DNA from 3 places in the Lysinibacillus sp. NPDC097214 genome. Region 3 is predicted to be linked to each of the others. Evidence: riboswitches for the same ligand, from Rfam matches in the RefSeq annotation. Region 3 holds a riboswitch; each other region holds the start of a gene.
The links. A riboswitch is a leader RNA that binds a small molecule or an ion and turns the genes downstream of it on or off. The one in region 3 is predicted to bind S-adenosylmethionine.
Positions count from the first base shown of each region.

Region 1: it holds a riboswitch for S-adenosylmethionine, as region 3 does, so the genes downstream of both, metK (methionine adenosyltransferase) here and metA (homoserine O-acetyltransferase MetA) in region 3, are expected to answer to the same signal.
Region 2: it holds a riboswitch for S-adenosylmethionine, as region 3 does, so the genes downstream of both, ACQKMI_RS22510 (bifunctional homocysteine S-methyltransferase/methylenetetrahydrofolate reductase) here and metA (homoserine O-acetyltransferase MetA) in region 3, are expected to answer to the same signal.

Region 1 is NZ_JBNNSS010000001.1:782,527-785,810, reverse strand. It holds gene pckA (phosphoenolpyruvate carboxykinase (ATP)) at 1-319, opposite strand, end outside; gene ACQKMI_RS03695 (hypothetical protein) at 892-1,110, shown strand; SAM riboswitch class I at 1,118-1,236, shown strand; gene metK (methionine adenosyltransferase) at 1,569-2,765, shown strand; gene ACQKMI_RS03685 (gamma carbonic anhydrase family protein) at 2,957-3,284, opposite strand, start outside.
Region 2 is NZ_JBNNSS010000015.1:29,654-32,937, forward strand. It holds gene ACQKMI_RS22510 (bifunctional homocysteine S-methyltransferase/methylenetetrahydrofolate reductase) at 1-1,657, opposite strand, end outside; SAM riboswitch class I at 1,749-1,848, opposite strand; gene ACQKMI_RS22515 (hypothetical protein) at 2,052-2,240, opposite strand; gene ACQKMI_RS22520 (protoporphyrinogen oxidase) at 2,471-3,284, opposite strand, start outside.
Region 3 is NZ_JBNNSS010000004.1:396,817-400,100, forward strand. It holds gene ACQKMI_RS11950 (endospore germination permease) at 1-795, shown strand, start outside; gene metA (homoserine O-acetyltransferase MetA) at 853-1,788, opposite strand; SAM riboswitch class I at 1,938-2,049, opposite strand; gene ACQKMI_RS11960 (nucleotide excision repair endonuclease) at 2,630-3,001, shown strand; gene ACQKMI_RS11965 (TrmB family transcriptional regulator) at 3,087-3,284, opposite strand, start outside.

The DNA of each region.
Region 1 (3,284 bases), on a different contig from region 3:
ATACGAATAATTCGTCACGTTCTTTTAAATATTTTACTACTTTTACATATAAGTTATCGAACACTTCAGAAGAAATTGGTCGGTTAACTTTTCCCCAGTCAATTTTATCTTTTGTACTCTCTTCTTCTACCGTATATTTATCTTTAGGTGAACGACCAGTGTATTTGCCAGTTTCTGCACGAACTGCGCCATCTACTGTTAACATAGCTTCACCACGAGAAGTAGCTTTTTCAGCTAATTGTGGTACTGAAAGTTGAACATTAATGTTACTGCCGCTTAATAATTCCTTCAGTTCGTTTGCAATTTCTACTGAATTCATCGATTAAATACCATCCTTTTTTATAGTATTCCCTTGAGTCTGAGGGAGATTTTCTTAATTTCAAAAATAGTATAACACAATTGGTTTAATAATCTATACTAATTAAGAAATTATTTTTCAGATTTTATTACTTTTCAAGAAAACGACAAAAAGTAAATTAATTCGTTTTAATAATGCTTTTTACCCTATTTATAATAAGTGATCAGACAATCACTTTCGACACAGCAAAATTGTGTTTAGAAGCTTTTGGCTAACATGAGGTTCGCACAGGATGTGAAGTTTTAGCTTGTTTTTTATTCGTTGGAGCTTGTCTTCGATTGAATAGGGGCTACAATCATATTCATCCACCACATGTTCTGTAGCTGACGCTTTGCTTTCGCTACAAAATGTGCTGTAAAGGGATACACATATGTTAACACATGATGTGAGGTGGAGAGTAGGGATTATTTTGTTTAAATTTACAGCATAATCCAAAAAAGTTTCATTATAATTCCATACTATCTTATATGAATACAATCAATTGTACCTCGGCATAGTTGGATTCGGAGTCGGCTTTGTGCTTAGGCCAGCAGATGTTTTTTGCGCGTAAGCGAAGCGACAGCAACACGGTTTTATCTGTGCGACAGCAACAACAACACGAGGGCCGACACGATGTCGGTCATTTCGGTAATGCCACAGGTCGTGGTGTACTTAGTCTGAGTTCCTCTATTTCAGTGGGTGTTGGGACACTCGCTGAAAGAAGTGAAAAAAATTTGACAACGTTCGACCTTTTACGTATTATGAGATATTGAACGGATACTCTTATCCCGAGCTGGTGGAGGGTCAGGCCCTATGAAACCCGGCAACCTGCATGAACTATTTCACGACATGCGCTGGTGCCAATCTGATGCAAGGGGAAACCCCTTGAACGATAAGAGTGAAAGGTTACGAAGTCATTATTCCTTTCCTCATGTTAAGTAAGCGTGAGAAAAGGATTTTTTTATTGTTAAAAACGAATGTAAAGGTAAGTATATAGTCCTTTCCTTATTATAATGACGGATCTTTCGAAAACCTCGTGTTAAAAGCAGTAGTTGTTTTTTGTGTGAAAGTGAAACGACAGCAACAGTTGTTTTTTGTGCGAAAGTGAAACGACAGCAACAGCTACAACAACGGCTTTAGAGTTCAATCTATAGGAGCGGGCTTGACATGGGTAATGAGTACCGTATTAATTCGCAAATATTATTTGTAAAAGTAATAGGAGGAAAATCAAATGACAAACCGTCGATTGTTTACATCAGAGAGTGTAACAGAAGGACATCCAGACAAAATTTGTGATCAAATCTCGGATGCCATTTTAGATGCCATTTTAACAGAAGATCCAAACGCACGTGTAGCGTGTGAAACAACAGTAACAACTGGCTTAGTATTAGTAGCAGGAGAAATTACTACTTCTACTTATGTAGACATTAAAGGTATCGTTCGTGATACTGTAGCAGAAATCGGTTATACACGTGGGAAATATGGTTTTGATGCAGAAAACCTAGCAGTACTTGTTGCTATTGGTGAGCAATCACCTGATATTGCTCAAGGTGTTGACCAAGCCTTAGAGGCGCGTGAAGGCTCTATGACTGACGCTGACATTGAAGCAATTGGCGCAGGTGACCAAGGTTTAATGTTCGGTTATGCATGTAACGAAACACCAGAGCTTATGCCATTACCAATTAGTTTAGCGCATAAATTGGCTCGTCGTTTAACGGAAGTACGCAAATCTGGTGAACTAGCATATTTACGTCCAGACGGAAAAACACAAGTAACAATTGAGTATGATGAAAACAATGTACCAGTGCGTGTTGATACGATTGTCATTTCTACACAGCATGACGAAGAAGCTACACTTGAGCAAATTCAAGCAGACTTAAAAGAATTCGTTATTGCCCCAGTTGTTCCAAGTGAATTATTAGATGCTGAGACTAAATATTTCATTAACCCAACTGGCCGATTCGTAATTGGTGGTCCAAAAGGAGACGCTGGTCTAACTGGACGTAAAATCATCGTTGATACATACGGTGGCTATGCACGTCATGGTGGAGGTGCTTTCTCTGGTAAGGATGCAACTAAGGTAGACCGTTCAGCGGCATATGCAGCACGCTATGTGGCGAAAAATATCGTAGCAGCTGGTTTAGCAGATCGCGCTGAAGTACAACTAGCTTATGCGATTGGTGTTGCTCAACCCGTATCTATTGCAGTTGATACTTTCGGGACAGGAAAAGTTACAGAAAGTGAAATTGTAAAATGGGTACGTGAGCTATTTGACCTACGCCCAGCGGGGATTATTAAAATGCTTGACCTACGTCGCCCAATTTATAAGCAAACTGCAGCATATGGTCACTTCGGTCGTACAGACTTAAATGTACCTTGGGAACAAACAGACAAAGCTGACGCATTACAAGAAAAAGCAGGTTTATAAACTATTCAGCTAAAGTAATAAAGTAGCTGAAAAAATATTTTAATATACTATTACAGAAAGGGGCTCAACATGCTAATGCCCCTTTCGTTGTTTTTAACTTCTTTCAGCGAAAAAAATAAGCTCCTTATCATAATCGTGTATGGCTCGGTTGTCCAAGCAAACGAGGAGCTGCTTTGATTTAGTTGAAATAACTATTTATTTTTTGGTTGAAGAGATTTATAGTATTGACCTTTTTCTACATATTCACGTATGATGCGTTCCATATCTTCTTTATCTTCATCGTTTAATTCTCTTACAACTTTTGCGGGACGCCCTAATGCTAAGCTATTTGGAGGAATGACTTTGCCTGGAGGTACAAGGCTACCCGCCCCAATGAATGCACCCTCTCCAATCTCCGCTCCGTCTAATACGATAGAGCCCATACCAATTAAGGCTTTTTTTCGAATTGTACAGCTATGTAAAGTTACTTGATGTCCGACTGTTACCTCATCTTCAATAATTAGTGGATATTTAGGGCTT
Region 2 (3,284 bases), on a different contig from region 3:
AAGCTTTCATACGTGCTAACGCATCCTCCGATAGTTTGATGCCTGGCACTTCATGATGTAAAAACTCCGCACTTTTATAGCTCGTTACTGGCATAATACCTATATAAATTGGTGCTTCTAAATGCTTTGTCGCCTCGTAAATTTCCACGATTTTTTCCTTTGAATAAACGGGCTGTGAAATAAAATAATCTGCTCCATGTTCAATTTTCTTTTCTAATCTAGACACAGCACGATCCAGTACACGTACATTAGGATTAAAGGCAGCCGCTACAGAGAAATTTGCCTTTTTACGAAGTGGTTTCCCTGAGAACGATACACCTTCATTTAACTGTTTTATCAATTGAATTAGCTCCATTGAAGATACGTCATAAACGCTTGTGGCCCCTGGGAAATCGCCTACCTTTGTCGGATCTCCAGTCACTGCTAGAATATCGTGAATCCCTAGTGCATTTAATCCCATTAAATGTGATTGAAGACCAATTAAATTACGATCTCGGCATGTTATATGAGTTAACGGTCGTACTCCGTGCGTTTCTTTCAGTAAGGCACCCATTGCGACATTACTAATCCTTGGAGAAGCAAGTGAATTATCTGCCATCATGACTACATCTGCGCCCGCCTCATATATTTTTTTTGCACCTGCAATAAAACCTTCGATTTCTAAATGTCTTGGTGTATCTAACTCCACTATAACTGAGCGCTCACGTTTTACTTTTACATGTAATGGCTCATAATTTGGTGGCTCTGCCTCACGTACAACTTCGACTTTTTCTGGCTTTGCATACTTTTCCTCGACCGGAGATAGCTCCTCTAAGTACTTTTTCGCTGCAGCAATATGCTTTGGTGTCGTACCACAGCACCCACCAATTAAACGTACCCCTTGATCGCGAAGCTCTACTGCTGCTCGACCGAAATAATCTGCCTCTGACTCATAAACGACACGGCCATCCTCCAAATCAAGAAGAGAGGCGTTCGGATACGCTGACATAAATGCCTTCTTAGGAAGCTCTACACCTTCAAATGCTTGTATAGTATGGTGAGGCCCTAAACGACAGTTAACACCTACAATATCAGCACCTAGCGCTTCAAGCTCATGTAGGGCGTTATTTAAGCTCATTCCATTTTGCAAAATTCCTGGTTCATGCATAGAAACTTGAGCAATAATCGGTAATTTAGTTTTAGCTCGTAGCATCGTTAAAGTCGCTGTTAGCTCTTCAAAATCATAATATGTTTCAAGTAAAAGGCCATCTGGATTTCCTGCAAGTAAAACCGTTGCCTGCTCATCAACTGTTGCTAAAATTTCCTCTAACGTTGCATCACTTTTTCGAATACCACGGATTCCCCCAATAGTACCTAAGACAAACTGTCCACCATCTGCTGCTGCTCGTTTTGCAATTGTTATAGCGGCCTCATTAAACTGCTGCACACGAGATTCTAATCCGTAGCGGGCTAATTTTATGGCATTAGCTCCGTAAGTGTTCGTTTGAATAACATCAGCACCAGCTGCTATGTATTCTCTATGAATCTTTTCAATTAATTCAGGTTTTTGTATATTCATTTCCTCATGGCAATACTCCAAACCATAGCCGTATAAAACTGTACCAATTGCACCATCTGCAGTAAGAACATGTGTTTTTAACCTTTCAAGCAATCCCATAAAACTAGCCTCTCTTCCATTATTTATAAAAAAATAAAAAAGCCTTCTTTTACATAAAAAGAAGGCTTTAACGTTTCGTAATTGTTTTTCCTTCTCATCTTCGACACAATGGTCTTCTGGATTTAGCACCTGACAATAAGTTGGTTGCTGAAGCTTCATAGGGCCAGTCCCTCAGCTTCTCTTGATAAGAATGTAGTATGAATTTTTTAAATAATTAAAAGAATCATATCGTTTACGAACGATTGAGTCAAGACTATTTCACAGAACAGAGGATAATTTTTACGAAAAACATTATATTTTAACTTCTTTCAGCAATGTTTTATGTACCGAAAGCGTAGCGACAGGTTCAAAAGTCTCTCACCTCTATAGGTGGTGAGATGAATGCGAATTTAAGTTACTTTTCAGCGTGTGTCCAAACACCCGCTGAAATAGAGGAACTCAGTCTTAGAGCGCCACGTCCTGTGGCAACGACTGAGTGACCAACATCATGCTGTTGCTGACGCTTCGCTTTCGCACAGACAAAACACGTTGCTGACGCTGCGTTAGCACTACGCTTTCGCGCAAAAGACATCTGTTGGCCCAAAGCCTCCGGCGGATGTCACAAAATCGGAAAGGAGTTTCTTAAAGGATGTTAGCCTAAAATCATCGCATCCATGCGATAACGGCTAACTGACCTGCATCGGTAAAAACGCCACGTCCTTGTGGCATTACCGAAATGACCGACATCGTGTCGGCCCTCGTGCAAGCCTAAGTACAAAGCCGATTCCAGACGCAATTATGCCGAGGCATAATTGATTTTATCAATTCAAACAATTACGATAGTTTTTCAACAAGCTCCTCACCAATTTTTTTACCATTTTGAATACACGCACCTATGCCTACTCCGAAATAAGAGCACCCCGCTATTGATAAGTTCGGATAGTTTTTCTCAAGCTCTTGTAAGAGACCTTGCAACGCTTCACGATGTGCCAAATCATACTTTGGCATCTGGTCGATCCATTTTGTCACGTCAACAATAGTTGGTGTTTCCTCAATCCCCAAGCTTTTTCTTACATCCTCTAGAGCAACAGCTGCTAACTCTTCATCTGACATCAAACGCAATCTCTCATACTTAGGATTAATGCTCTTATAAAAAAGTCGTACAAGTAATTTTCCTTCTGCTGAAGTGTGTTTCCACTTGCGACTTGTCCACGTTGCTGCATTACAAATAACATCCGAATTATGTGACACAATATAGCCCGTTCCATCCGCGGGTAATCTATTATCAGGTACATCAAATCCTAAGTAAATCGTAATGGCGGATGCAGTATTGAATTGTTCAAAATAGCCGTTCAAAGATTCATCCTGCAATAAACTTTGTACCGCCTCATTTGGTAGTGCCAGTACAACATGATTCGCTTCAATCATTTTACCGTTTGCTAATGTAACAGCGTATTGATTCTCCTGCTTCTTAACACTGGTAGTGGCAATTCCTTTTATAATTTCTACATCCGTTAATGTTTCTTCAAGTCGATCAATTAGTGATGATAAACCATTTTTAAATGAAATAAATTTTTTATTGGCGGCTTTCACAAATTGTTCCCTGTTTGCATCGAAGCCTTTAATAATACTACCGTAATCGTTTTTG
Region 3 (3,284 bases):
CCAATAGTTTTATTACTTGTCGCGATGATTCGTAAAATTAATGGTAATCAAGGAAATACAACGCAATGCGATAGTAATACACAAAATGAAAATGGTAGTACTGGCGGGAATACTACACAAAATGACAGTAGTAATAATAACGATAATTCTGCTCAGAATGCTAGTAGTAGCAATGGTGGAGATTCTTCTCAAAGTACAAGTAACAACAATGGAGAAAGTTCTGCTCAAAGTACATGTAATAGCAATAACGATGATTCTGTTCAAAGTGCAAATAATAGCAATAACGATAATTCTACCCAAAGTGATTGTAACAGTAATGGCGGTAATGCTTCTCAAAGTACAAGTAGTAGCAATAACGAAAACGCTTCTCAAAGTTCAAGTAACAGCAATGGCGGTAATTCTTCTCAAAGTACAAGTAATAGCAATAACGAAAATTCTGCTCAAAGTTCAAGTAACAGCAATGACGGTAATACTTCTAAAAGTGCGAGTAGTAGCAATAACGAAAATTCTGCTCAATGTGAAAGTAACAACAATGGCGGTAATTCTTCTCAAAGTTCAAGTAGTAGCAATAACGAAAACGCTTCTCAAAGTTCAAGTAACAACAATGCCGGTAATGCTTCTCAAAATACAAGTAGTAGCAATAACGAAAACGCTTCTGAAAGTACAAATAGTAGTAATGGCGAAAATACTACTCAAAGTAAAAGTGAAAACGATGCCGGCAATACTACACAGAATGATAGCGATACCGGAAATACGCCAAACAGTGATAAAAATAAAGATTCATCAGAAAATTAACAGCATAATGGCAAAAAAAATGATGACCTGAAATGATCAAGGTCACCATTTATAGCATTAAATATGATATTCAATCTGATCAACAAAATCCCATTCATATGGTGTTTCTTGGTAAACATAGTAGTTCAGCCAATTCGAGAATAATAAATGTGTATGGGCACGCCACGTATTAATCGGTTCATTTCCTGGATCATCATTTGGGAAGTAATTCACGGGTACCTCAATATCTATTCCTTTCGCAACATCACGACTATATTCATCCGCTAAAGTTGTCGCATCATATTCAAGGTGACCGGTAATCATAATATTTTTGTTGTCCTTAGATTGCACAATGAAAACACCAGCATCTTCTGAATAAGATAGTAATCGTAAATCAGGATGGTTGCGTACTTCGTCAATAGATACAGATGTATAACGTGAATGTGGTGCCGTAAACAAATCACTAAAGCCCCTTACTAAATCCACTGTTAAATCCGTAATGACATGAGAATATACACCTGAGCATTTAGCAGAAAGCCCAATTTTACCAATACCGTAATGATGGTATAATGCTGCCTGTGCTCCCCAACATATATGAAGGACCGATGTTACGTTTGTTTTGGACCAATCCATAATTTCTGAAATTTCCTGCCAGTAGTTCACTTCTTCAAACGCCATTTTTTCTACTGGTGCACCCGTAATAATCATGCCATCATAGCGACGATGGCGAATTTGATTGAAAGTCGTATAAAATAATTGTAAATGTGATTTACTAACATTTTTCGATTCATGAGTAGCAGTATTTAAAAATGTAATATTCACTTGTAACGGGGTATTACCTAATAAACGTAGTAATTGCAGCTCTGTTTTTTCTTTTTCCGGCATTAAGTTGAAAATTAATATATTTAATGGACGAATTTGTTGCGTTTTCGCTCTGTCCTCTTCCATAACGAAGATTTTTTCCTCACGTAAATGTTCTCCAGCTGGTAAGTTTTTTGGAATATTAATTGGCATCTTGCTTTCCCCTCTCTAGTTAAAATCAATTTGGCCTTAGTCTCCATTCACAGGCCCTGCGCAAAGCTCATTAAGTCTTCTTTTTCGATAAAATTAAAAAATCCCCCTCATTCCATTTGAGATAGAATGAGAAGGATTTACCACGTTCACTCTTATCTCTCAAAGGACATTATCCTTTGCTGGAATTAGCACCTTTCTAACTTTTGTTAGAGGTTGCTGAAGCGTCATCGGGCCAAATCCCTCTACTTCTCTTGATAAGATTATTTAATTAAAAAGAATTGTAACATGAACAATTAAGAATATCAATAATACATAGAATATTTTGTTATTAACCATGCATGTCATGATGTAATTTGTTTAACACTAATATTGAAGCAAACTAAGTTTACATCAATCAAATCAATTATGCCTCGGCATAATTGCGTCCGGAATCGGCTTTGTGCTTAGGCCTGCACGAGGGCCGACACGATGTCGGTCATTTCGGTAATGCCACAGGACGTGGCGTTTTTACCGATGCAGGTCAGTTAGCCGTTATCGCATGGATGCGATGATTTTAGGCTAACATCCTAAGAACTCCTTTCCGATTCCGTGACATCCGCCGGAGGCTTTGGGCCAACGTGATGTTGGTCACTCAGTCGTTGCCACAGGACGTGGCGTTCTTAGACTGAGTTCCTCTATTTCAGCTGATGTTTGGACACCCGCTGGAAAGTGACTTAAAACCGCATTCATCTCATCATCTATAGAGGTGAGAGACTACTGCTGAAAAAAGTTAAATTTGATGGTAAACATGCTGTACTTATGTTAACATATACCTTTAGTAACAGAGAGGAACGTGAATAGTTTGATTAAAATTGATTTTCCAAAACCAGATTTAGTAATTCGCCAACGCGAACAAGATTTAAAGCCAGGTGATGTACCAATCACGCCGTACCATGGTTTTATTGATTTCCATAAAATCACACGTGAAAATGGCGGCATTTTCTTATTCTACAATGAAGAGAACGAGCTATTATTTGTCGGTAAAGCACGTAAAATTCGTCAACGTATTAAAAAGCATTTTGAGGACAATGTTTCACCGATGAAAAATCATCGTGATGAAATTTTCAAAATTGAAGTGTATGAAGTGGAAGATCCTATGGAACGTGAAATTTACGAAACATACGCAATCAATTCATTCCGCGCTAAATACAATGTTGATAAAGTATTTTATTAAGATAAAAATTACTATTTAACAAAAAATAAGAATCTGCTCGCCATCTGTAATGTACATGATGGCTTGTAGATTCTTTTTTATGTTTTCACTCTACAAAAAAGGCTTTACGTTCTTTAGTAATCCATTCCCCAAGATCCGAATTATCGCGCTTTAACAGTCGATTGACAAGCACGTCATGCCATATATAATCCTCTAATAAATAGATGTGCACAGGGTCATTTGTAATAAAAGCCGTTTCTTGATTGGACGGTGAGTGACCATAAATCATCTCTTGACCATCTAC